One region of the Paenibacillus sp. LK1 genome, then DNA from elsewhere that is predicted to be linked to it. Evidence: riboswitches for the same ligand, from Rfam matches in the RefSeq annotation. Region 1 holds a riboswitch; the other holds the start of a gene.
The links. Region 1 has a riboswitch for thiamine pyrophosphate ahead of thiC (phosphomethylpyrimidine synthase ThiC). Riboswitches for the same ligand answer to the same signal wherever they lie in the genome.
Positions count from the first base shown of each region.

Region 1 (3,641 bases):
ATGAGCAGCGATCTTGTAAGCGATAACTCCTTCCCGCACATCATCCTTATTGGGCAGGCCCAGATGTTCTTTTGGCGTAACATAACAGAGCATGGACGTACCAAACCAACCGATCATTGCTGCTCCAATTGCCGAGGTAATATGGTCATATCCTGGTGCAATATCGGTCGTCAGCGGTCCCAGCGTATAGAACGGCGCCTCTTTACATATCTCCATTTGCAGATCGACATTCTCCTTGATCTTGTGCATCGGCACATGCCCCGGACCTTCAATCATCACCTGCACATCATGCTTCCAAGCGATTTGCGTTAGTTCACCAAGCGTAGCCAGTTCCGCCATCTGGGCTTCATCATTGGCATCGTAGATGCTTCCTGGGCGCAGTCCGTCTCCGAGCGAGAACGCCACATCATACTTTTTCATAATCTCGCAGATTTCTTCAAAATGGGTATACAAAAAATTCTCCTGATGATGTGCAAGGCACCATGCTGCCATGATGGACCCGCCCCGTGACACAATGCCTGTCATACGTTTGGCGGTCATCGGAATATAACGCAGCAGCACGCCTGCATGGATTGTAAAGTAGTCCACACCCTGCTCTGCCTGCTCAATGAGCGTGTCACGATACAACTCCCAGGTCAGTGCTTCAGCTTCTCCATTGACCTTCTCCAGCGCCTGATAGAGCGGTACTGTTCCAATCGGCACAGGTGAATTGCGGATAATCCATTCCCGGGTCGTATGAATGTCTTTGCCTGTGGACAGATCCATCACCGTATCCGATCCCCAGCGTACCGCCCAGGTCATCTTCTCCACCTCTTCCTCGATGGAGGAGGATACCGCAGAGTTTCCAATGTTCGCATTGATCTTCACATGAAAATGACGACCGATTAACATCGGCTCACTCTCTGGATGATTGATATTCGACGGCAGTATGGCCCTGCCACTCGCCAGCTCCTGCCGCACAAACTCCGGCTCCACCCCTTCACGAATGGCGGCGAACTCCATCTCCGGCGTGATGATTCCCTGCCGTGCATAATGCATCTGGGTCACGCAGCGCCCTGCCTGTGCCCGCAATGGTTTACCACGCAAGCCTGGATACTTCTCGGCTCCAGCTCGCTTTCCTCCAGGTTTCAATCCGTTATCCTCCGGTTTTACCGTTCGTCCCTGGTAGGCTTCAACATCTTCACGCTCCGTAATCCAGCGGGTACGCAGTGCTGGCAGCCCTGCCCGGATATCGGCATGAAATCCGGGGTCGGTCATCGGTCCGCTCGTATCGTAGACACGCAGCGGTTCGTTATACTCCACTCCTTGAGGAGTATTGGTGTCATGAAGGGCAATTTCACGCTCCGGTACTGCAATGTCAGGTCGTGAGCCATGAATGTAAATTTTGCGGCTGCCCGGGAAGGGCTGAACCCGTCCTGCCGTACCTTTTTCCTTTGCCAACTGCTGATCCTGCTTGTCCTGTCCCATCGTTCGGTTTCCTGTACTCATCGCTCTTGTCTCCTCCTCATTAGTGTTTGCCTGGATTGAAATACTTGCACACGGCTCCAAACCATCCACAACATAGAAAAAGAAAGAGCGACCCTACAACACAAAATAGAGACATACAATTCAAGTAATACAGACATACGAGGCAAAAGATATCGGAACCCAATGCTCGCCAATGCTCCCAGCTCTTTATCCAAAAGCAGCTCTGACACCAGCTTTCGCCTGTTTACTGTATAAAAAAAGCCGGTTCCCAAGGGAACCGGCTTATCTCCATCACCAATAACACACCTTATAGAGACTCCTTAGTGGAGCCTATCTATAGGTTAAATTATATGGTGTTCGTGATCGTATCGCCGATTACTTCCCTACGCTGGTATGATCCAGATCAGGTGCAAAGGGTCCGGAATCTCATGCGATTCCGTCTCAGTCCGGACAATTCGGACTCCCCCAGTAACGTTAACAAGTTGCAGCATCTAGGCCGCAGATTCATATTCAATTATGCTGACCCTGTTGGGCCATCCATTACAGAGTAGCGCAACCGAATCATAAAAACAACCTTTAAATTCCAGAAAATAAGATCAGGATAGCATAAGCCCCATCTGCGTAGCAGCTTCCTTCAACACAGGTGCGTATTCATGCAACGTTTCTTGCGAGAGACGGCTAACAGGCCCGGATACCGACAGGGCAGCAGCGATGTTGCCTTTCCGATCCATTATGGGTACAGATACTGCTGCGGCTCCCGGTTCACGTTCCTCATAACTTGTTGCGTAGCCGTATTCCAGAATGTCTTTCATCTGTGCCAAATATACTTTGGGATCGATAAATACCGGCCATTCCGGTCCATTCATCAGATCTTCGCGGTCCTCTTCGGTGGCAAAAGCCATCAGCACTTTGCTGGATGCTCCCACTGATAACGGAAGTCTGACGCCCACCGGAGCTACACGACGAATCGCCTGATCACTCTGCACGGCTTGAATTCGAATCCGCTCACTGCCATCACGCAGATATAAACTCACGGTTTCGCCCAGTCGATCTCTCAGCCGCTCCATCGCAGGAAGGAGCAAAATGGCAGGATCATCGCTGCGAGACATATGGGCAGACAGTTCCCAGATGCGTATGCCGAGTCGATACTTCTCAGTTGCAGCATCCCGGATTACGAACCCTTTGTCCTCCAAAGTAGCCATCAGACGATGGACTGTACTCTTGTGCAGACCGATCTGGCTGGCAATTTCCGTGAGTCCCAGATCACTGCGGGTTGTAAAACACAATAATATATCCAGCGCCCGTTCTACAGCCCGGACGGTTAACTTTCGGTCTTCCATGGCAAGTTGCCCTCCTCATGTTTCATCACATGAAACTTGGTTACATAAATTATATGAGAAACGGTCTCATCTGTAAACCAAAAAGCGCCATTTGGAATAGGGATATTTGTAAATATTTTCTTTTTATAAATTAGAATCCCCTGCATTTTGCACCCTAAGGAAATGTTACCCATATATCTTCAGAACTATATAACAATTGCGTAACAAATGGCCTCAATCAATTGACTTTGACTATATTGGAACATACGATAAAGATATATTAAATTAAGATTTTGCTTCATAAGTAGTCAGAAAAATCATTTATCCGCTCTGTTCGTCTCGTTGTTATCTTCATTTGATTTTTAAAGGAGGGGCAATCATGTATCCGACATCCCAGAGCGAAGCCCCGCTGCAAACGAAAGTGTCAGATCTGCCTTCTTCGTTATCACCGAGGCTGATCCGGTTCAAACATATTGTCGTGGCGTTGTTGCTCTCCGTTGTATTTTTTCTGCTCTTTTGTTTCATTGCACTACACGGTTATATTGCTTGGGTATTATCCAATCCAACTGTAGCGCCTGTATTCTCCAATCCCATGCAGGCGAAGAACATGAAGTATCAAGACATCACGTTTCCGGCAGCAGACGGCAGTCGAACAATGCAGGGTTGGTATATTCCGGCTGATGATAATGCAAACAAAACCATCATATTCAGCCATGGATATGGTGCGAATCGTGAAGAAACCTGGGTACCGATGTATGACCTGGCCCATTATGCTCATCAACTTGGCTTCAATGTGGTGATGTTCGATTACGGTTTCGCTTCACAGGTGAACAAAGCTGTCGCTACAGGCGGCAA
Region 1 covers NZ_PEII01000015.1:61,187-64,827, forward strand. The annotation lists gene thiC (phosphomethylpyrimidine synthase ThiC) at 1-1,467, opposite strand, end outside; TPP riboswitch at 1,831-1,944, opposite strand; gene CS562_RS27120 (IclR family transcriptional regulator) at 2,064-2,807, opposite strand; gene CS562_RS27125 (alpha/beta hydrolase) at 3,166-3,641, shown strand, end outside.

Region 2 (3,641 bases), on a different contig from region 1:
CCCCTACATACGGCAATCCATCCGGAGTCGAGGGACGAACACCAGCCCACGCTCGGATAAAATGCGCTTCCTTCATGCCAGGAACCCAATTTGTCGCAGCTGTAAGCAACTTCTGAATACCTTGGACCGAAACTTTCATGTCTGTTCTTCCTGGAAGGCTTGTTGCACCGAGCCATACTTCTCCATTGGCTTTGGGAACAATATATATATCCTCTGCATACACCGTTTTGTCAGGTCTGTAACCGACATGATGGGGTGAAAACTGCACCGCTGCAATCTCCCCTTTCACAGGCAAAACAGGCGATTTCAGACCCACTTGTCTCATCAATTCTTCACCATGTAACCCTGTAGCAATAATGACATTTCTCGATGTCATCGTTCCCATTGAAGTCTCAACCCCTTGCACACCGTTCATATCCGTATACAAACGGACATCCTGTACACCTTCCATCACCCTCGCACCCATGGCTTGAGCTGATCTGATATAAGCTTGTGTTAGATTGACGGGAAGAACCTCGCTCTCGGAAGGTCTGTAATATGCACCATACGTATCCCTGTTTAACCATGAAGCTTCCTGTTGGACAGCGACTCGATCCCACCAAATATGTTCTGTAGATAAGGTAGACGATCGATTATTTTTGTAACTGCTGACCTCACTGTATGAACGAAAAGGAGTAATAAAACCATGCTGTTGCAGCCCCATCTCCACTCCGCTAAGCGAACTGATTCGTTCCTTCTGCTCATGAAGCAAAGCTCTGCTCTTCTGTGCAAGCTTCGCCATTACAGCATGAGTGAATTCCTCACTGTCAGCAGCAAGCATCCCGGCAGCTGCACAGGAAGTTCCTCCAGCAATCCGCGCCCGCTCAACCAGAAGAACATCATGACCTCGGCTAGCAAGTTCACATGCAATGGCACAACCGATAACTCCTCCGCCTACAATAATGGTTTCTGCATGAAGCTTGCCTCGAACTTCCGCTCCAACTTTACTTCCCGATACTATTCCTGGATGATAGCCTGAACGATTCCTGCTTCGACTTCTTGCTTCCTCTCTCATGGTCTCATCTCCCTGGTTCAACATACCTCTCTGAATCCTCGATCGCCTGTCGCAATGAAGCCGCGGCCAGTTTCGGCTCATCGTTCGACCAAATCGTTGAAATCACAGCTGCTCCTCTGGCACCAGCAGTTCGAATGGCAGCAATTTTCTCAGGACTAATCCCGCCAATCGCGATCACCGGAATTGAAACATTGGAGCATACCTCAGCCAACGCACTAAGCCCTCTTGATTCGCAATTAGGTTTACTATTTGAAGCATAGACGTGCCCATAAAAAAGATAATCCGCTCCACGTTCTTCAGCAATTTTTGCTTCTTCCAGAGAATGAACCGATATGCCTACGCGGAGCCGATCGTCTCTCTTTAACTCATCCTTATCGTAACTACGAATAACTGATTGACCCCAATGCACACCACCAAGCGAGTTATGTTGGTACAGCTGATCTAAGCCATTTATAATGATTCGGCTAGATGGAACACCTTCTGTTTTTAGACTTTGCGCCCAATACATCTGTTGCTCAAGAGGAAGCTTTTTTTCCCGAATGTGGATATAATCGACCCGCCGCCATATATCCTTAGCAATATTCAGAAAAGAGTCCATGTCTCCTGTACTTGGTGAAACCACATGCAGTTCGAATGATCTTGTAGTTACATGTTCGTGGAAGATTGCCGTCCCGTTCGCCCTCCTTTTGCATGATTTAAGCTAATACAAAACAAAAAAGCCACTCCCGTAGGGGAGTGGCCACGAATTTAGAATTCATGGATCAACTGAATGACTGTTCAATGCAATTACTTTATACATAACGCATAACAACTATAGAAATCATCCATAGTCGCAACGCTGTTACATAGAGTTGCATGATTTATCTTGCAGGCAATATCGCAAAGTCATCGATAAAGCTCTTTGTCATTAGTTGAAACGCGCCACTTCCCTACGCTGGTATGATCCAGATCAGGTACGAAGGGTCCGGAATCGCATTCTTCCATCTCAGCCGCATCGTGCGGCCCCCCTAGTGTTCATATGAAGCTGTAGCCTATGTTACCATAGACACCTTTTTTTGTCACCGTACATTTCCATTTATTACGTTATTGTTTTTCGGACCAAGCTTCGACATCCCACGTTTTGGTAACCCAACCTTCATAAAAATCAGGTTCATGGGATACGAGCAGTACGGTACCCTTGAATTCTTGCAAGGCACGTTTCAACTCTGCTTTAGCCGTTACATCCAAATGGTTTGTAGGCTCATCGAACAAAATCCAGTTACTTTCACGCATCAGAAGTTTACACAGACGAACTTTGGCTTGTTCACCACCACTAAGCGCGTTAAGCGGGCGGGTGATATGCTCATTTTTCAATCCACAACGTGCGAGATGCCCCCGGACTTCATTCTGTGTCAAATGAGAAAATTCGTTCCACACATCTTCGATTGGAGTAATATTACCTGCACGTACTTCCTGTTCGAAATAGGCTGTTTCCAGATAATCACCCAAGAAAGTCTTACCGCTGATAGGTGGGATTTTCCCCAGAATAGTCTTGAGCAATGTGGATTTACCTACACCGTTACATCCAACAATGGCAATTTTCTCGCCACGCTCAATCGTCATCGTCATTTTAGGCAATAATGCATATGAATATCCAATTTCAAAATCAATACCCTCAAAGACGGTTTTACTACTCGCCCGGGCATCCTTGAATTTGAATGTGGGTTTAGCTGCTTCGTCTGGACGATCAATCCGTTCAATCTTACCGAGCTGCTTCTCACGGCTCTTGGCACGACCGGAAGTAGAAGCGCGGGCTTTGTTCCGCTGAATGAAATCTTCCTGCTTCTTGATAAACTCCTGCTGTTTCTCATAAGCATCAATATGCTGCGCCTTATTCATGTCGGCCATTTCAAGGAATTTGTTATAGTTCGCTGCATAACGCGTCAACTTGGCAAATTCCAGATGATAAATAACATTAACGACCTCATTCATAAACTCCGTATCATGCGAAATCAGAATAAACGCATACGGGTAATCCTTCAGGTAACGCGTCAGCCATTCGATGTGTTCCACATCGAGATAGTTCGTCGGCTCATCTAGCAGAAGTGCAGTTGGTTTCTCCAGTAAGAGCTTGGCAAGCAATACCTTCGTACGTTGACCACCACTAAGCGCGGCCACGTCACGATCCAGCCCAATGGCGGACAAGCCCAGTCCATTTGCCATCTCTTCCACTTTCACATCAATCAGATAAAAATCACCTTGCTCCAATTGCTCCTGAATGTCACCCATTTCTTCCAGCAACAATTCGAGCTTGTCCGGATCGGCGTCTGCCATCTGATCCGTGATGGACATCATTTCTTTTTCCAACTCAAGCAAGGGCAGGAACGCATCCTTAAGCACATCACGAATCGTTTTTCCAGGCGTGAGCTTGGTATGCTGATCCAGATATCCATAACGAACTTTGGGGGTCCATTCAACCTTCCCTTCGTCCTTTAACAATTTCCCGGTAAGGATGTTCATCAGTGTGGACTTGCCTACACCATTTGCACCAACAAGGCCAACACGCTCTCCAGCAAGTAAACGAAAAGATACATTTTTAAATAACGTG
Region 2 covers NZ_PEII01000005.1:285,858-289,498, forward strand. The annotation lists gene thiO (glycine oxidase ThiO) at 1-1,054, opposite strand, end outside; gene CS562_RS13515 (thiamine phosphate synthase) at 1,059-1,676, opposite strand; TPP riboswitch at 1,964-2,073, opposite strand; gene CS562_RS13520 (ABC-F family ATP-binding cassette domain-containing protein) at 2,138-3,641, opposite strand, start outside.
Region 2: another riboswitch for thiamine pyrophosphate. It lies ahead of CS562_RS13515 (thiamine phosphate synthase); the one in region 1 lies ahead of thiC (phosphomethylpyrimidine synthase ThiC).